Regions from separate parts of the Lentibacillus halophilus genome, predicted to be linked through region 4. Evidence: riboswitches for the same ligand, from Rfam matches in the RefSeq annotation. Region 4 holds a riboswitch; each other region holds the start of a gene.
What was found. Region 4 has a riboswitch for thiamine pyrophosphate ahead of thiD (bifunctional hydroxymethylpyrimidine kinase/phosphomethylpyrimidine kinase). Riboswitches for the same ligand answer to the same signal wherever they lie in the genome.
Positions count from the first base shown of each region.

Region 1: it holds a riboswitch for thiamine pyrophosphate, as region 4 does, so the genes downstream of both, thiO (glycine oxidase ThiO) here and thiD (bifunctional hydroxymethylpyrimidine kinase/phosphomethylpyrimidine kinase) in region 4, are expected to answer to the same signal.
Region 2: it holds a riboswitch for thiamine pyrophosphate, as region 4 does, so the genes downstream of both, ACZ5Q7_RS06705 (acetylornithine deacetylase) here and thiD (bifunctional hydroxymethylpyrimidine kinase/phosphomethylpyrimidine kinase) in region 4, are expected to answer to the same signal.
Region 3: it holds a riboswitch for thiamine pyrophosphate, as region 4 does, so the genes downstream of both, tenA (thiaminase II) here and thiD (bifunctional hydroxymethylpyrimidine kinase/phosphomethylpyrimidine kinase) in region 4, are expected to answer to the same signal.

Region 1 is NZ_AP043750.1:2,208,176-2,213,283, forward strand. Features, by position in the region: gene rnz (ribonuclease Z) at 1-314, opposite strand, end outside; gene ACZ5Q7_RS10895 (glycerophosphodiester phosphodiesterase) at 441-1,172, opposite strand; TPP riboswitch at 1,325-1,435, shown strand; gene thiO (glycine oxidase ThiO) at 1,529-2,650, shown strand; gene ACZ5Q7_RS10905 (DNA polymerase IV) at 3,141-4,394, opposite strand; gene ACZ5Q7_RS10910 (aldo/keto reductase) at 4,574-5,108, opposite strand, start outside.
Region 2 is NZ_AP043750.1:1,367,663-1,372,770, forward strand. Features, by position in the region: gene ACZ5Q7_RS06695 (Eco57I restriction-modification methylase domain-containing protein) at 99-1,748, shown strand; gene ACZ5Q7_RS06700 (sodium:calcium antiporter) at 1,804-2,796, shown strand; TPP riboswitch at 2,885-2,986, shown strand; gene ACZ5Q7_RS06705 (acetylornithine deacetylase) at 3,216-4,493, shown strand; gene ACZ5Q7_RS06710 (ABC transporter ATP-binding protein) at 4,537-5,108, shown strand, end outside.
Region 3 is NZ_AP043750.1:2,849,620-2,854,727, reverse strand. Features, by position in the region: gene ACZ5Q7_RS14085 (ZIP family metal transporter) at 1-366, opposite strand, end outside; gene tenA (thiaminase II) at 648-1,334, opposite strand; TPP riboswitch at 1,419-1,519, opposite strand; gene ACZ5Q7_RS14075 (Eco57I restriction-modification methylase domain-containing protein) at 1,678-3,942, shown strand; gene trhA (PAQR family membrane homeostasis protein TrhA) at 4,108-4,755, opposite strand; gene ACZ5Q7_RS14065 (LLM class flavin-dependent oxidoreductase) at 4,988-5,108, shown strand, end outside.
Region 4 is NZ_AP043750.1:1,122,613-1,127,720, reverse strand. Features, by position in the region: gene ACZ5Q7_RS05395 (acetoacetate--CoA ligase) at 1-440, shown strand, start outside; gene panF (sodium/pantothenate symporter) at 752-2,179, opposite strand; gene ACZ5Q7_RS05385 (YhdT family protein) at 2,176-2,460, opposite strand; gene ACZ5Q7_RS05380 (DUF4064 domain-containing protein) at 2,595-3,026, opposite strand; TPP riboswitch at 3,203-3,318, shown strand; gene thiD (bifunctional hydroxymethylpyrimidine kinase/phosphomethylpyrimidine kinase) at 3,488-4,291, shown strand; gene thiM (hydroxyethylthiazole kinase) at 4,292-5,062, shown strand; gene thiE (thiamine phosphate synthase) at 5,067-5,108, shown strand, end outside.

The DNA.
Region 1 (5,108 bases), 1.1 Mb from region 4:
GCAAGTGCTGTTTCAATAAAAGGTTTGATACCTTTTGGGCCATAGATGGTCAAAAGCTCATCACCACCCTGAAAAGACCGGCTGCTTAATAAGCCGGGCAATCCAAAAATGTGATCGCCATGCATATGGGTAATAAAAATTTTTGTGATTTTCCGTGGTTTGATACTGGTCCGTAAAATTTGGTGCTGTGTCGCTTCACCGCAATCAAACAGCCAAATACTGTTTTGCTCCTGCAATAATTTCAAAGCTATGCTGGAAACATTGCGTTCCTTGGATGGGACACCGGATCCGGTCCCCAGAAAAATGAGTTCCATATTATTGCCATCCTCGCTCATAGGAATACTTATACATTGATGACATATCATTCCGATTTTGAAGGGTGACAATGTTAAATAATCTGGTCATGGGATATCCTCCTGCGATGCTCATTAATTTTCGGTTCATTTCCGCTGCTCCAATGCGGTGTGTGGCACGTCGGTTATAATAGCGTCACAGCCTGATTGAAAACAGCGTCTCATAATGTCGGGACGATTGACAGTGTACACACGAAGGGGCATGTTCGCCTCATCGCTTTGCCTTAGAAGCCGTGGAGAAAGCAATCGATGGTTGATATGTAAAGACCCGGCTCCTAATTTTTCAGTGTATCCGACAAGATTTTTTGCCCTTTTGGATCTTAAGAAACCTATATTGGGTGAATCGCTGAGTAAACGTAATCGTTTGATACTGTGAGGATTCGATGTTGATAATATTGTCCGGTTAGTCAGCCGATACTGTTTCACTTGTTCATATACGAGATGTTCAAGATATTTATAATCGATTTTATTATTTTTCAGTTCAAGGTTTAAATATAATGATTTATTCCGAACCCAATTCAACAATGTCCCCAAAGTAAGAATAGAGACACCTGCATAGTCGGATGAAAACCACGATCCGGCGTCCAGCTTCTGTAGTTGTTCATAAGTGAAATTTTTAATGTATCCGTGACCATTGGTTGTCCGCTTAAGGTGCTCATCATGCATTAATACGGTTTCATTGTCTCTGGTAAGGTGTACATCGGTTTCAATACCTTCAGCCCCCAATTCATAGGCCAGTTTAAAGGAAGGCATGGTATTTTCCGGGGCCAGGCTGCTGGCACCCCTATGCGCAAAAATTGTCGTGGGCAATTCATTCACCTCTTATTTGATTGTGTTGCATTTCAGATGAGAAGTCAATATGAAAACATACCCATAATAACATTCTATTTTAGTCGCCAATTAACATCAAGGTTATTAATTGACATTTGCCAATATTATTGATAAATTAAAGTTAAACTATAATCGTTTTTCATTTCCACTGGGGGTGCCTTTTGAAAAGGCTGAGATCAAAGTGATAAACTTTGGGACCCTTAGAACTTGACGCGGTTAACACCGGCGTAGGGAAGTGGTGGGCTGAGATGGTTTATTTTAAAATAAAGCACACCAACCATTTTCCGATCCATTGAGGGAAGTGGTTTTTTGCGTTTTGCCGGGAATTCAGCAGGAGGGATAAAATGAAACAACATTATGATGTGATTATCGTTGGCGGGGGAATTATAGGAAATTCCATTGCCTATCAGCTGAGTAAACGAAATAAGCACGTTCTGATCATCGAAAAAGATGGACTGAATGAGAAGGCTTCCAGTGCGGCAGCAGGTATGTTAGGTGCACAGTCGGAGCTAGAAGGTGACAACCCGCTTTTTCAGCTGGCCCAAAAAAGCCGAGCTATGTTTCCTGAATTGGCTGAAGAATTACAATCCCTTTCCGGTATAGATATCGAACTCAAACAGAGCGGCATTTTAAAGGTAGCGCAAACAGACGATGAACGTGCCCATTTAGAATCGGTTGCAGCATTGCAGCAATCGATGGGGCAAGAAGCGGAATGGCTTTCGGCGGAAAAAATAAGGATGAAAGAACCGGAACTTTCTGATGCGGCTTTGGGCGGTTTTTATATACCTAATGACGGGCAAGTTTCCGCACCGCTATTATCTCAAGCGTTTGCTCAATCGGCAGCTGTTTTAGGGACAGATATCCTGGAACATATGAATGTGGACGATTTTTTACAGGAAGATAACCGTATCATCGGCGTAAAAACATCGTCTGACTCGTTTTATGCCAAAGAAGTAGTTGTTGCGGGAGGAGCATGGAGCAATGAAATCCTTCGAAAAGCCGGCGTATCACTTGATGTTCACCCTGTGAAAGGGGAGTGTTTTGCGGTGCGGCATGATCAACCAATTGTATCATCCAGCATCTTTTTGGAAAATGGCTATATTGTGCCAAAGTCTGGCGGAAGGATTATTATCGGAGCCACGCAAAAACCAGATGAATTCGATCAATCTGTTCAATTGCAGGGCGTATCAGGTCTGATAGAGAACGCCACAAACATTGTCCCAGCTTTACAGGAGGCCAGATGGGAAAATGCATGGGCTGGCATTCGTCCGCAAACAGGAGATGGATTACCTTATATTGGAAGACCTCCTCACGTCAATGGCTTATCGATTGCGGCCGGTCATTTCCGCAACGGAATTCTGCTTAGTCCGATTACAGGTATACGTGTAGCAGACTTGCTGGAAGATAAGCCAATCGATGCTGCGTTTGCGGTGGACCGTAAGCCTTTGGAGACGATAACGACGTGACATGGAAAGTTAAAAAGAGATTATGCACATGCTTAATATCATAATGGGCATGGATATCGGGTGTACAAAAACTGTTTTCGTGGTATAATGATTACAGATAGTCATATCATATTAAAAACCGCTCCATGTGCTGACATGGAACGGTACAATAGACCAACCCCAACAAGAGGGGATGGCACCATTGGGAATGAATCCCTCATGGCCGGGCTAAAGCACATGAGGGGTTATTTTTTATCGGACATGATCAACGCAATTAATACGCCGAAGGAAATCATCAGCGTTAATACATCGTTCATATCCATTGGCAACACCTCCCTTCCATGGGAAGTATCCCAGAAGAGAAGACGTGTGCCATAGTCCCTCATGTGAAGCCAGTCTATTGTAAAAATAATTATAACATATACGATCATATGTTCCTAGTGTAAAAATTTAAAGTGGATTCATTCACCTGTCATTCAGTAAAGGTCCTCACTATCAACAGTGTGCATAATCATGCTTGATGTCCTCCTATCTTTGAGCTTCGATCGATGGTAATGCCCGCTTTGGTATAGCTTGTAGCACGTAAAATGGCCGTGGGCCCGTATGCGGCTCGAATGTCATCCATTACATAACCGATATCTTTTTTTTGGGTCGTGTTGTCAAATAAACTCAATTGTTCATTTCCATCATCATCGTACAGATTGTTCAGTGTCACATATACATGTCTGATATCGCTTAGTCCATCATAAAATGTACTGAACAACTCCATGCAAACATGATACATGTCCATTGTACTGTTGGTTGACAGCGGAATGGATTTGGACCGACTGAATCCACCTCCTGATGTTTCGGAATAAGTTATGCCAAGGTGAATGGTTCGGCCGGCTTTGTTTGCTGTTCGCGCTCTTCTACACACTTCTTCGCACAAGTCGAGGATACAGACGGCGACATCATCTCCGGAATAATCGCGCAACAAAGAAATGCCGTGACCGAATCCTTTTTGCTCGGTTTTCGTGAAATGGCCAAGCACAGGGCTTAAGTCAATTCCCCAGGCATGCCAGTACAATTGTTCTCCCATAACGCCAAACCGTTTTCTTAATTGCTTGAACGGGAAACGAGCGAGCTGACCAAGGGTGATAATTCCCATTCGGTTCATATTGTGCTGCATTCGCCGGCCGATGCCCCAAATATCCTGGACCGGATGCGGCCACAGTTTTTCTTTGACATCGTCATATGTGCATTCCGCTATGCCTTCTTTTTTGGCGTATAAGTCCATCATCACTTTGGCCAGAAATTTATTGTCGCCTATTCCGATTGAACAAGTAATGCCGAAGTTTTCCAAAATATCCTGTTTAATGGAAGCGGCCATTTGCCACCGGGTACCGAATAATTTCTCCATTCCGTTCACCGTAACCCAGACTTCATCAACGGAATAGGGGTGAATCGCTTCTTTCGGGGCATATTGGTTCAGTAGTTTGGTGATTTCGATGGACACGTCCAGATAGTCGGCCATGTGTGCTGGTGCAATAACGATATTCGGGTCGTTGGGCAGTTCAAAAAAACGGCTGACATTACTTATTCCATGTTTTTCCTTTAATGCCGGAGAAGCGGCCAGGACGATACTTCCCGGCCTGTTCACATCCCCAACGACAGCCAATTGGGCAACCATGGGATCCAGCCCCCGTTTAACAGCCTCAATACTGGCGTAAAAGGAGCGCATATCAATGCACAGGACATTATTCCGCGGGTAACCAGTTTTCTCCATAGATATTCACCTCCAGAATAAGAACATTTGTTCCCTATTGTATACCTTTCGCAACATGGTATCAATGGAAATATGTCCCATTACTGGGGGACACTACTGAAATGGATTCCTCTATATAATAAACGTGGCACATACAATTTTTATGCCACGTCTCTCATCCGACAACCGATTATAAAAGGCTACCGATGATTCGTATACTGAATCGGTTTGGTCAGGTTTTGTATCGTTTTGTATGTTTCATCGTTCAGTGTGGTGTGGTCAAATTGGGTGTTTTCTGTGACTTGTTCCTTGGAACTTGCGCCAAACACGGCACTCGCAACCGCGGGATGCTTCAGCACATAGTTTAATGCCAGAGCATTCAGTGACTCATCGCCTGCAAGTTGTTCCAGTTTCTGCTGAATGGTTTCCAATTCTGCATGCGAATAATCAAGAAAACCGTCTTTTCCTTTTTTAGCAATTTGTTCGTGTGCGTGATTACTGAGCATGCCTTTTGCCAGAGGTCCACGCGTTAAAACACTAATATGATTGTCGTGCAAGAGATCCAATATTTCTTCTTCGGGACGGCGGTCAAGAAGATTATATTGCATCATAACCGCGTCAATATCTGAACGATGCACGTATTCGCGTATGACATTCGGCCGGATGGAAGAGAGGCCGTACGCCCGAATCAAACCGTCTTGTTTCAGGTTTTCAAATGCTTCTATGGTTTCATCG
Region 2 (5,108 bases), 250 kb from region 4:
TACGCGCATTGTTGCAACGGGAAAACAGGTTCATTCGTGAATACGTCCAAATGCTTCCTGTTCAATGGAATATTAAGAACTTGGAGTCCATGTTTTACATGTTCTTTGATAAGGATGCTGCTCGAACAAATGGCATTATTTTCACGCCGACGTATGTTTCCGATTATATCAATGAAGAACTTTTTAAGGATGCAACGCCAACGAGTACGGTTTGTGATTTTTCCTGTGGAGCTGGTGAATTTCTCATTTCAGCTTTAAAGCAATTTAAAAAATGGTTTCCAGCGTTATCCCGAATAGAAATCATTGAAAATAATTTATACGGAGCCGATATTCTGGAAGAGAATGTGTATTGTACAAAATTATTCTTAACACTGTATTCATTATACTTTAATGAGGATAAAGATGTCATTGCGTTTAATATTATAAATGCTGACAGTACTCAACCGAATGTACTGCCCAAATTTCATTCATACAGGGTTCAAAATGGGTTTGATTTTATTATAGGGAATCCTCCTTATGTCAGAATTCAAGATATGGATAAAGACCAACGAACAATGTTAAAACAACATTTTAAGACGTGCAATTCCGGAAGTTTCAATTTGTTTTACGCCTTTATTGAGTTAAGTTGCCAATCTCTGCGTGAGGATGGAAAAATGGGCTATATTATCCCCAACCATCTTTTTAAAATGAAGTCAGCACAGCCTTTAAGGGAGTTGCTCATCAATGATCAAGTAATCACGAAAGTTATTGATTTTAAAGATAATCAATTGTTTGAGAATGCACAAACATATTCAGCGATCGTATTTTTTGATAAGGCTCCGAAACATTATATGTATTATAAAACGATTGATGAACGTTTCAATAATATGGATATCCATCAATATTTGAATTCACGCGAATGGGAAAAGGTACCTTATAGTGGTCTTGACGCAGAAGCGATTCATTTACTTTCTGCAAAGGATTATAATAATGTGACCAAAATAGAAAATCAACCTTATTTGTTGGACATATCGACAGGAATTGCCACTCAAAAGGATAAGCTTTATATGATTGATATAACCCAATCAATGAATAAAAATGAAAATGATCCTTTTTATTACAAGGAATATAACGGAAAACTCCACAAAATAGAAAAAGGAATTACGATGTCCATTATTAAAGGCTCGGGCGACAAGAAAGTTGACTTAACAACAAACTTTTACGAATTTAATAAAATTATCTATCCTTATAACATAAAGAATGGGAAAGCTTCGTTGATTTCAGAGAAAACAATGGCGGACGTGTATCCCCATACGTTAGCGTACTTTAAGGCTATTAAACGGGAACTTAATAAACGAAACGGGGGAAACCCTTCAACAAAAGCATGGTATGAGTATGGACGATCGCAAGCCCTCCATAGTTTTGTACCAAAAATAATATTCCCCACTAACTCTGGAAAACCAAACTTCGCCTACTTTAATGATTTTGCATTGTTTCATAATGGTTATGCTATTTATGGCCTTAAAAATAATAAGGAAGGAATGGACCTCCCCTTATTAACCAAAATTCTTAATTCGAAAATAATGGATTATTATATTCAACTGACCAGTTATATGATCAGTGGCGGTTACTATTGTTATCAAAAAAAATATTTAGAGAACTTCACGATCCCTGATTTTTCAGAAGAAGAAAAGCAATATCTTAAAAGCATGACGTCAAAGGATGTCATTGATGAATTTCTTATCCAAAAATATGGGCTTGAACGATAATATACAAATAGTAGACAGGTAACAGGGGTTCGGGTACTTTGGAGGCGTTGTAACAGTGGTATTTGTTTGGTTTGTATCAGCGGCTGTATTAACGGTTTTTACAGCAAGAAAGTTATCACTCTATGCGGATGTGATAAGTGAAAAAACGGCAATGGGTGGCATGGTTGTCGGGACGATTCTTCTGGCTGGTGCGACATCATTGCCGGAAGTAACGACCAGTTTTTCCGCGGTAATGATTGATAATATTGATATAGCGATTGGAAATATGCTTGGTTCCAATCTGTTTAATGTGTTCATACTCGGCGCGTTGGACTTTTATTATAGAAAACGACGATTATTTCATCTTGCCAGCAGTAATCACAAATATACGGCGTCGTTAGGATTTGTCCTAATGATGTTGGTAACGCTGGCTCTATTGGTACGCATGGATTATGCCATCGTTGGAATAGGCCTGGATTCACTACTGATTGCAGCTGTTTACATAGTTGGGATGGCGATCATCAGAAAACTGCCGGCGCCTTCTCTCAGTCATGAGGAAACAGCGGATGTGGAAGAGACTGACGGAGATAGAGAATCCATCTCTGTTGGACATGCTTTTGCAGGTTTTACTGTTTCGGCATTGATTATCTTAGGAACAGGAACCCTTCTTTCAATAACAGGTGATGACATTGCAGTTATTACCGGGCTTGGGTCGAGTTTTGTAGGCAGTTTTCTCATAGCCGCGACGACCTCTTTACCGGAAGGGGTATCCGTTTTAGCAGCGTTACGATTAAAAAATGTGAATTTGGCGGTCGGCGCTATTCTCGGCAGTAATATGCTGAATATGTTGATTCTTGCTTTATCGGATGTGGTTTACAGACAAGGATCATTGTTGGCAGATGGAAGTGGATCGCATGCGTTGTCCGCGATTGGCGGAATGTTCCTTGTTTTCGTTGTCATCTGGTCTTTCATGCGGAAACAGTCGCCATCCATATTGGTTTACAGTATTCCGTCACTGGTCATTATCGTCGGCTATTTTCTTGTTCAATACATGATATTTACAAGTTGAAAAATAAATGTTGTTAATGGTGTCATTACTATTGACTTATATTCAAAATTATGCGACATTAATGAAGAGATAGTAAACAACTGCATAGAGATAACACTAGGGGCGCTGAAAAGCTGAGAAAGACTGGTTTGTCTTGACCCTTGAACCTGCACTGGCTAATACCAGCGAAGGGAAGTGGAACACGTTGTCATGACACATAACATGTATCTTAATGGAATGATACGAGGAACCGCTTCTGTTAGAAGAAGCGGTTCCTTTATTTTATCACGCATTAATGAATGGTCATACCTCACCTGTGAACGTGGGCAAACCATTTACGTGAAGGTTTGGGATAAACAACCCGCAATGTTTGATTCGTTCAACACCATTCAGTTGGTAAGGTGCCACCCAGTGACTTTACTTTAAAGGAGGAATAGTACATGCATCATTTACTGAATCATCTGGTAAATCAAGTTGACTATCGACAGGATGAGCTTGTTGATTTATTGAAAGAACTCATTCAATTTAAAACGCCCGCACCACCTGCCAGAAATACCGAGGAGGCGCAACAATTTATTGATTCATTTTTACAGGAAAAAGGGTTGAGTACGGATAAGTGGGACGTTTATCCAGGAGATCCGAATGTTGTTGGCGTTCGTAAAGGGACGCATTCCGATTCCCATAGGAGCCTGATTGTGAATGGGCATGTCGATGTTGCTGAAGTGAATGAGGATGAGGCATGGGTGAGCGATCCATTTACGCCATTTGTTCGAGACGGCCAGATAATTGGCAGAGGTGCAGCGGACATGAAAGGTGGTATGGCTGGTGCTTTATTTGCCATCCAGTTGCTGCATGATTCCGGAATTGAATTGCCGGGTGATTTAACGTTTCAATCCGTCATCGGTGAAGAAGTTGGCGAAGCTGGGACATTGCAATGTTGCAAGCGTGGTTATAAAGCCGACTTTGCGATTGTTGTTGACACAAGTGATTTGCATATACAGGGGCAGGGAGGTGTCATCACAGGCTGGATTACCGTAAAGAGCAAGGAAACGTTCCATGATGCTACGCGTAAAGATATGATTCATGCCGGTGGAAATCTGTTTGGCGCCAGCGCAATAGAAAAAATGACAAAAATTATTCAGGGGCTACAAGAACTGGAAAGACATTGGTCCGTTATGAAAAGTTATCCAGGCTATCCTGCTGGAACCAACACGATCAATCCGGCTGTTATTGAAGGTGGAAGACATGCGGCTTTTATAGCTGATGAATGCCATTTATGGATTACTGTTCACTTTTATCCCAATGAAACGCACGAGCAAGTGGCAAGAGAGATAGAGGACCATATCCGTGCCGTTGCAAATGGAGATCCATGGCTTCGGGAAAACCCACCTGTGTTTGAATGGGGCGGGTCATCCATGATTGAAGATCGTGGCGAAATATTTCCATCGTTGGAAGTGGATTATGACCATGATGCAGTCCAGACATTAATACAGTCGCATCAACGTGTACAGAATGAAGCGCCTACCGTCGATGTTTCTCCATCTGTAACGGATGGGGGCTGGTTTGGCGATGCAGGTATTCCTGCTGCTATTTATGGTCCGGGGAGTCTTCGGTACGCTCACGCAGTCAATGAACAAGTTTCTATTGAGCAATTGGTTGAATACACGAAAACGTTGTTAACGTTTATATATGAGTGGTGTCATACAGAAAAAGAATGAATGAAAACTAGTATGGTCATTTAAAGGGAGATGAGGATTGCAGATGAGTAAAGAAGCATTAGCGTTTAATGATGTGACATTTCGCTATCAATCAGAAAAAAGTGTAGAGTCCGTTTCCATTTTGGACAAGATACATTTTCATGTGGATGATGGTGAACTTGTCAGTATTATTGGGACCAGCGGATCTGGCAAGAGTACTATATTTCGGTTAATTACCGGGCTTGAACAGCCGGATGAAGGTGATATTTTACTGGATGGAAAGATAGCAAAAAGTCGATTAGGACAAGTAGGTTATATGCCCCAGGAAGATTTATTAATGCCGTGGAGAACGATTATGGAAAATGCCGCACTGCCATTAGAAATTAAAGGGACAAAAAAGGAAGAAGCCCAAAGCCGTGTATTAAAACTATTGGCTGATTTTGGTCTTGAAGGTGTGGAGCATGCCTTTCCTGGTAATCTATCAGGCGGTATGCGTCAGCGGGTATCTTTTTTACGAACGATTTTGAGCGGATCCAATCTTTTGTTATTGGATGAACCATTCAGTGCTTTGGATGCGATTACCCGGATAAACATGCAGGAATGGCTGCTTGAACAGTGGAAGAAATGGGAGAAAAC
Region 3 (5,108 bases), 1.2 Mb from region 4:
ACTGCGTCTTTTTCTGTCCGGATTGATCCCTTCAGCCTCATCCATAGCTAACCCGGGATGAAGATGCGGGAGCAGTTTATCGGATGCCCAGAGGAAAACGCCGCCAAGCAAAAACCCTATTGCGGCTGGAGCCCATGCCGGTAAGGGTCCGCCTTCCGCCTTTTCCAATGCCGGTGACAGCAGGGACCAAAAACTTGCAGCAATCATGACACCCCCGGCAAAGCCGAGCATACTATCCATGAAACGCTGATGGAAGCCTCTCGTTGCAAAAACGAGCGCGGCACCGAGTGCGGTCATGCCCCATGTAAAAAGTGTGGCAATGGTTGCCTGTGCGATCGGGTTTAAATCCAAAAAATAATCAAACATGATGAATGGTCTCCTTCTTTTGTTTCTTCACTAACAAACTATGTTTAATTAATGAAAACTTGATTCAAGTAACTATTTTTATTTTGCATAGCCTTAAAAGTTTACCTCAGGAAACTTTTATTGGTTTCAGAAACATAGTACAATCATTACCATCCCATGTCAATTATAGGATCTGTCTATTGAAAAAAATCATACCGCTTGGCATCTCTATGACCGTTGTCCACAAAAAACTTCCTCTTAGGTTGTCAGGCAGACACAAAAGAGGAAGTTTCCAGCTGTTGTTAGACGGTTTGTGCAACAGGCCACATGGATATATTTTCTGCCATATCCCAAAACATATACTCAAAGTAACTCGTTTTGACGACGATTTCCTCCAATTCTTTTAGTTCGTGTTCCGGTTTGTCTTTCCCGATGTCGTCAATTAGATCAATGCAGTTTTTGGCAATGTTGGCAAACGCGTCAGATGAATACATTTTGACCCAGTTGCCATATAACTCATGTTCGGTACCATTTGGCCATGTGGCAAGTTCGTTTCCGATAAAGTTATAACTCCATGCGCAGGCAAGAACCGCTGCGATTGCGTTTTCAACACCGCCGCTCTGCGCTTTGTTCAACATATAGCTTGTATAGGCAGTGACAGTGGCGGATGGTTCGGTTGCTTCCAATTCATCTTTTGTAATACCGAATTTGGATGCGTATTCCCGGTGTAAATCCATTTCTTCGTTCATGGTCCCGTGCAGAAGATTGGCGAAAATGGTCATCGTCTTTAAGTCACGCGCTTTTGATGCCCCGATGGCGAAAATGCGCGAGTACTCCATTAAGTAAATGTAGTCCTGTTTCATAAAATGCTTAAACTTTTCCACATCGAGCGTTCCGTCCCCAATCCCTTTGACAAAGGGGTGCTCCAAATACGAGTTCCATAAAGGCTCCACCCGTTTAAAAATACGATCGCTGAACGATTGTTCCAAAATAAAAACTCCTCTCTTAATCACTAAGAGGGAGCAGTTTCTTATGTACTCGGTAACTATCGCCATTGGATAGTGTGGCGAATCATACAATCATCTCCACTTCCCTACGCCAGTATGAACTGGATCAGGTTCAAAGGGTCAAGTCTTACCTTTCTCAGCAGCGAAATGCTCCCCTAGTGTCGTTGTTTTATTATTGTATTTGATTCAATCAAAACATATAACGTTATGCGTGTCAATATATTTGTCAAAATTTTTACTCATTGGATCAATGGGTGTCATTTGCCACGTGTTCAACGCGTTATGCTATGATGTATACAATGACCAGGCTGAAAGTGGGGAAAGGATGCAGTATTCAACAGACGGGCGAATGACGAGGATCAACCGTAGCGATAGAGAGCAGGAACAAGCTGTTGCCAAAAAGTTTTACGCAGACTATCGATACGTATGGCAAACATTGGTCGCACACGTACAGAATCAAACGACGGCGTACGGTGCGCCGGTGATGTTTGAAACCATACAAAAGCTTCTCAACCGATTGCTCGTTGTTTGTTTTTGTGAAGATAACCATTTGCTGTCAAACAATCGATTGCGTCATCTTGTGCAAGCGGCCAAACAGTCGTCGGACGACAGCGGTACCGGAATATGGTGTCGACTGAAAGAACTGTTTTTTTCGATGAATCAAGACAACTTCAATCGATTGAATGGTGAGTTATTTCAAGTCGATCCGGTACTGGACCAAATCATTATTCAAGACCATATGTTCTGCCTGGTTGAAAACATAACGAGATACGACTTTTCCACAGACGTTAGCGTCAATATACTCGGCTATGTATTTGAACAATCGATGAACGATCTGGAAAAAATAAAATCGGATATGACAGAGGCCCCGGGGCAGGGGAGACGAAAGAAAGAGGGGATATTCTACACATCCCCCGATGTTACCAAGCGATTGCTGGACGAAACATTACAGCGATGGATGGATGATAGAAAACGGGAATTGCAAGCGGTATCCCGATCACACCTTTACGATCAACTTCAGAAACAATTGCAATCTGTTACCATATTGGACCCGGCTGCGGGCAGTGGTGCTTTTTTGAACATGGCGCTGGACAGTGTCGTGTCAGAATGGGAAACAATCCATAAAAAACGCCAGGAAACACAAGACGGACAAGTAAATATAACCGATATCAGCCGATATATCGTAAATCATAATTTGTTCGGTGTTGACCGGAATGATGAGAGCATTGAGATAGCTAAATGGTCGCTATGGTTAAAAACAGCGACTACATATGATGAATTAACGTCACTTGATGCTCATTTGCAAACGGGAAATTCAATTATCGATCAACCGGATGTCTCGGATGAGGCATTCGACTGGCATCAGGCATTTCCGGACGTCATGAATGCGGGCGGATTTGATATCATTATCGGCAATCCTCCGTATGTCTTTACCAGAGATAACGGGTTCAGTGATGATGAAAAAGCCTACTTTAACAGCCATTATGATTTAGTGGACTATCAAATGAATACCTATTTATTATTTATAGAACGGTCGTATCATTTGTTAAAAGAAGGCGGGTGGTTTGCGTTTATTGTTCCTAATACGTGTTTGACGATTGATTCATGTAAGAAAATGCGTCGTTTTCTGCTGGAGCAGACGGGTCATTTAAAAATCATTAATATATACGACCGGATGTTTGAACAGGCCGGTGTTGATACATGTTTTATTATTTTTCAAAAACGTACACCGACAACTGTCAAGCTTGGGGAGTTTACTGACGGTCATGTCACAATTGTTGCCGACGTGGAGCCGGATGAATTAACGGATGAGCAAAGTATTATAAATATATCACTCATGAAAAACAAACAAGCTGTGGAATTGATGAAAAAAATTGAAAACACCAGTTTGGATCTGGGCTCCGTTGCGACTGTCAAGTCAGGATTGGTGGCTTATGAGGTTGGTGAAGGCATTCCGGTTCAGACAAAAGAAATGAAAGAAAATCGAGTCTATCACAGTGATTATCAAGTTGATGACACCTACTGGCGATACCTCGATGGGCGTGATGTTTGCCGGTATCATCTGAATTGGGGAGGGAAGTGGCTTCAATACGGTGCTAATCTGGCTGCCAAACGGCAAAAAGAGCTATTCACGAAACCAAGAATTTTAGTCAGACAGATCCCCTCTCAAGCAATGTATGCGATTCATGCTGTCTACACGGAAAAAGCGCTATTAAATGATCGCAATGCCAATAACATCATCGACTGCCGTATGGATCCCTTGTTTTTATTGGGTGTGATTAATTCCACTGTGATGACGTTTTGGTTTATGAATAAATTTGACAAATTTCAGCGAAAAACATTTCCGCAATTGAAGGTGAAGGATCTGAAAATGTTCCCTGTACCGGATGTTTCCGAACAAAAGCAAAAACGTATTTCCCAATTCGTGGAACAGATGCTGCACGTTCAACGTGATAAAAATACGGATGAATGGAATGAAGAGGAAGCCCGGTTAAATAAACAGATCGATCAGTGGATAGCAGATGCGTTTGGTCTAAGCGAGGAAGAAATCAAACGAATGGAAGCGAATCTGGCAGAAAGTGTGAATTAAGCTTTTGGGAGGCTTACGTTATTTGTGATATACTGATTTAAATGATTTGAAGGAGTCGTTGCTATGGCCAGTGGATCGCATGAATACTAGAATGGAGCAGATATAGTGTGAACCAACCTTCTGTAGGTATGTGCAGAGGGTTGGTTCAATGCTCGTCACATCATTTTAAAGGACGTAACCATACACGCAAATAAAGTGACATAGACTGCCGACTAAAATGAATATGTGAAAAATCTCGTGAAATCCCATGTGTTTAAATGAGAGAAATTGTGGTTTCTGCCAATATATTAACGCACCGATCGTGTAAAATACCCCGCCGAGAATGAGCATCAGCAACCCGTTAGTGCCAATGATTGGTGCAAGCGCCGGGATGTAAAAAATAGCGACCCAGCCCATTCCTACATACAATGCGGTTGACAGCCACCTGGGTGCGTGGAACCAGACAAGCTTAAAGGTAACCCCCATGAACGCTAGTCCACTTATAACGGCAAATAAAATCCATCCCACCGTGCCGCTTAAACTGATCAGGCACAACGGGGTATACGTGCCGGCAATCAGGACAAAAATCATGGAATGGTCAACGCGACGTAAAAAAGCGATAATATGGTCGCGTGCAACAACCATATGGTATGTCGCAGAGGCGCTGTACAAGAGAATCAAACTTGCACCGAATACGACTACGGCCGCCACTGCCAGTCCGGACTGGGACGTGACTGAGGCTTTCATAACCAATGCAAGTAATCCGAAAACAGACAATATGGCCCCGAATAAATGGGTCAGTCCATTTATAGGTTCGCGAATAGACATACGCAAAACATCCTTATCTGACGAGCTGTCATCCTCATCTCTGAACATGGGTCACACCACATTCAGAGGGGATAAACCGCCCGTATTTCTGATTCCTTCAACGAATCATCGGTGAGTGATAAAACCGCCCGCTGATTGACGTTTCGTTAAAGTATGTATCCACCATAAACGTCCACGCTATTGTTTTCAACCCAAATGGACACATCATCGGTATTATCATGAGAAAGAAGGGTGTAATATGAAACTAAGCATATTGGATCAATCCCCAATTTCAACGGGCGCATCGGCACGTGAAGCACTGCATGCATCGGTGGATCTGGCCAGAGAAGCTGATGCGTTAGGGTATCATCGCTATTGGA
Region 4 (5,108 bases):
CATGTGTCATTTACGGACGATCGGACGCTACCATCAACCGCGGCGGTATCCGCATTGGCACAAGTGAAATCTATCGAGCCGTTGACCATGTCAGCGACGTGAGCGACAGCTTGATTGTCGATGTTCCCAAGGGGGATGGTGATTCTTATACACCGCTGTTTGTATTAATGAAAGATGGCAAAGAGCTGACCGAAGACGTAAAAAAAACCATTAAAAGTGAGATCCGTACACAATGTTCACCGCGACACGTTCCAAGCGCCATTTACGACGTTCCTGATCTGCCAAAAACATTAAACGGTAAAAAGTTGGAAATTCCAATCAAAAAAATACTAATGGGCAAATCGGTTGATGAAGTGGTCAATAAAGGATCATTAAGCAACGAAGCATCTTTGGATTATTTTGTAAAACTTGCGAATGACCAATCAATTGAACGTACGTAAAAAAAGGATGTCGTGATGACATCCTTTTTTCGATGCGATTAGGCAGTATCTCCATACTCATGTTGTTGAAGCGCGATTTCGGTCGATATATCCTAAATCCGGTTGATATACCTGAGATCGGGTTGATATATTGCAATTCCGGTCGATATACTCGAAATTGGGTCGGTATATCGCAATTCCAGTCGATATACCCGAAATCGGGTCGATATATCGCGATTCCGGTTGATATCTATCAAACACGATCAATAAATCCGTCCCACCTTAACGGCCGTGTTCATTATTCAACACACATCTGTCATCGTGTCACATATCTATCCAAGCGTGCGCTTCTGCGTGCTCAGGCTCACGAGAACGTATGCAAAAAACGCGGCCACAACCGGCATGACAACCGAATGCAAGCCCAATGGCTGTGGAAAGAACGAGTCGGATAAAATATACAACCCTATCCCGGCCACCATCGAAGCAAGCGCACCGTATTTATTACCTTTTTTCCAATACAGCCCCATGACAACCGGCCAAATAAACGCCGCTTCCAAGCCGCCGAATGCAAACAAATTCAGCCAGATAATGAGATCAGGTGGATTCAACGCCATAACGAATACAATGATTCCCAGAACAGCTGTGATTCCAATGCTTAATCGCTTCACGCGCTGACGGGATGCTTGTGGTTCCACGTAATTTAAATAAACGTCTTTTACAATGGAGGAACTCACTAGAAGCAATAGAGAATCCACCGTTGACATAATGGCTGCCATGGGAGCTGCCAGCACAATGCCAGCCAGCCAGTTCGGCAATACTTCCAACGCGATAAGCGGCATCACTTTATCACCCACGTCAATCCCCGGCAAAATCGGGCGGGCGAACACACCAATCAAATGCATGTTTAACATGATAACACCGACCACAATGGTACCGATGATTAGCGCTCGATGCATGGAACGGGAATCTTTGTAGGACATAGCCCGGACGGCAATTTGTGGTAAAGCTACTGTGCCTACGCCCACAAGGATCCAGAACGACGATACAAAGGTTGGCGAAAGACTGCCATCCGCACCATATGGAGTAATCAAATTCGGGTTTTCCGCAGACAGGTCTGCAATGATATTGGAAATACCACCCCCGGCGATAATCGTCGCAACCAGCAATATGAGGGTCCCGACAAACATAATCGTTCCTTGAACAGCATCGGTCAGCGCAACCGCCCGGAAGCCGCCAATAGTTACATAAATCAAAACGAATAACGCAAAAATAAATAACGCCGTTGTATACGGAATCCCGACCAGTGACTCAATCAGCCGGGCGCCACCGATCCACTGGGCTGCCATTGCAGAAAATAAAAAGATAATAATGCTGAACGCCGATAGCAGAACCACCCATTTGGAGCGGTAGCGCTCTTTCAAAAAATCAACCATGGTCAATGCGTTATATTTGCGTGTCACAATCGCAAATTTTTTACCTAAAACCATCAGCACGAAATATCCGGTTGACACCTGCGTCATCGCCAGCAGCACCCAGCCGAGCCCTTGTGTATAAGCCGTTCCAGGGCCACCGATAAAACTGCTCGCACTGCCATAAGTAGCCGTCATCGTCATCGCCAGGACAAATCCGCCAAGGCTTCTTCCACCCAGAAAGTAATCCTGCATGAATGTATTTGATTTAACGTACCTTCCAGCCCAAACGCCCACACCAAATATTATGAGCAACAAGCCAATTAATGGAACCAATGCTTGCCAATTCATGTGTCTTCTCCTTCTTCCTCAAATGAAACGGTCACAAACCACTTGTTAACCACAATCGTAACCAGAACCGCCATAACGATAAACCCAAGCACGCAGCTGTAAAAAAACCATGCAGGCAGTCCAAAAACATACAAATAGTCAGATGGATCCTTCCCACCAAGACCATAGGCAAAGGCAAACCACCAGACAAAATTAAACACAACCAATCCAAGTCCGATTAACGCTTCCCGATTGGCTACTTTATAGCGTGAATCATTATCATGGGTATGATGTTCTTCCATTCTTAATCCTCCCTTATCTCTATATCATACCTGTCCTACACTATAACGGATTGCAAATGACTTTGTAAATATTCCTAAAATTAACACATACAAGAGAGAAGAGTAACGATCATACGTTACTCTTCGATATGTATCTATTCCATAGTTATAGTCTCTGGCTTTTTCCGTGCCAAGCACATGATACCGGCGATTAAATAAAATAAGCCGCTGAATATTCCTGCGCCCAGAGTGATAACGACACTGATAGCAGCTGTTACAATCAACATGATGCCGGCTGCTTTGGGTTTTTTGTCACCTTTCATGAACACAACGGAAATAATCCCTACAATCAGTGCTAACACTGACACAATAATTAATAACCAGCCGCTGCCTTGCACCCCTGCTTCCAAGAACTCGTTTAAATTACTCATCGTTATTCCGGATTGCTGCTGACTAATTTCTTCTTTTGCCTCATTTATAATCTCTTCGTTGCTTAACAGCCAAACCGCAAATGATCCGACAATGCCAAAAAACCCATAAATCAATGCACCGATAATGGTTAATACGATTTCACCTGTTCTGTTCATGCAATTACCTCCCCAAATGCCTTTTAATCTCTTCATCCATATGATGTGAATTAGCATACTATTTTATTGTAACAAAAAATCAAGGTCATTTTCTTCTGATACCATGATGATTTGAAAATTTCGAAATTAGATGACACACAGATGTTTCTCTGTTACAATGAAATCACAATAAAACAATGTACTACTAGGGGTGCCCGGCAACTATGGGCTGAGAGGAAAGGCTTTTAAGCTTTCCGACTCTTATGGACCTGATCTGGTTAGCACCAGCGCAGGGAAGTAGTCTGACGGTAAAATTGCTATCAGCTATTTCAAGCCAGGTCCAGTCTATGGATCTGGCTTTTTTCATTTGGATTCGCATAGAGAACATACTCCATCCGAAATGAGCGTTTATCGGCTGGTTTGTTCTAACGAAAATGAAACATGTCAATTTATTAAAACATTACATATGAGGAGGTCTTATCATGAAGTCTATTCCTGCTTCATTGACGATTGCCGGGACAGATCCAAGCGGTGGTGCCGGTATTCAGGCAGATTTAAAAACATTTCAGGAGTTGCAGTCGTACGGAATGTCCGTCATCACCTCGATTGTTGCTCAGAACACAACAGGCGTCCAGGATGTACAGCATTTATCGGAATCCATGATTAAGCAGCAGTTGGAGTCCGTTATTTCCGATATTCCGTTCCAAGCTTTTAAAACGGGCATGCTGGCCAATATCGACATCATGAATGCCGTTGGAGAAAAAATTTCCGGGTTGGAAACGCCATATATCATGGATCCGGTTATGGTCGCGGCGAGCGGTGACCCATTAATTTCCGAAGATGCTCAAACGTATTTACGCGACCAATTACTTCCTTTAACGACCGTCATCACACCGAATATTCCGGAAACAGAGGTGATCACCGGCAAGACGGTGGAAACGTCCGAAGATATGCAGCAGGCTGCCAAACAAATGGTTCATGAGTATGGCGCAGGTGCTGCATTGGTTAAAGGTGGTCATATGCAAGGAAAGGCTGTGGATTTTTTATATGATGGAAACCAGATGCATACGTTCACAGCAGACCGGATTGATACAACAAACACACACGGCACCGGCTGTACGTATTCCGCAGCCATAACCGCTTATATGAGTCAAGGCTATCCATTACCGGAAGCCGTGCAAAAAGGGAAAGACTATGTGACCGCAGCCATACGTCATTCGTTTTCCATTGGCTATGGAAGCGGTCCGACTAACCATTGGGCACAGCGAGAGGAAAAGGTGAAATAAATGAATCAAACGATTATACAAAACGTACGCAAAGCAACACCGCTGATCCATCATCTGACCAATCAGGTAGTTGTGAACTTTTCCGCAAACGGATTGCTGTCATTTGGGGCAGCGCCAGTCATGGCAAAGGCTGAAGAGGAAGCCGCCGACATGGCCGCTAATGCGAATGGCGTCCTGCTTAATATCGGCACCTTAACCGCTGACGAGCTGCAATCCATGATTCGAGCCGGCAAAGCAGCCAATGAAAAAGGAGTTCCGGTTGTCATTGATCCGGTCGGTGTTGCGGCCACCCCGTTCCGGACAACAGCGATGAAAGAGATTTTAACCGAAGTAAAGCCCACCGTCATTAAAGGAAATGCCGGTGAACTCGCGCACCTCGTTGAAGTCCCCTGGGAAACCAAAGGCGTTGAATCAATCGGGGATGGCGACGCGGATGAAATCGCTTCAAAGGTAACGGAAGCCTATTCCTGTACCGCCGTTGTTACTGGAAAAACGGATGTCATTTGCATTGGCAATGAAATGTTGCATAATACCACCGGGCATCCTCTTCTAGGCAAAATAACCGGGGCTGGATGCCTTCTCGGTTCCATTTTAACAGCTTGCCTGTCAACGAACGACGCGATTGAACAACAAGTCTTAACGGCAGTCCGATTTTATGGATTGGCAGCGGAATATGTCGCCGAGCAAACGGATGTCAATGGACCTGGAACATTTCTGCCCCATTTTATCGATGCCCTATCCTATGACCCTGCAACATTGGAAAGGACGTAACGTTATGAATTTACGAAAGTATTTTATCATGGGAAGCCAGAACTGT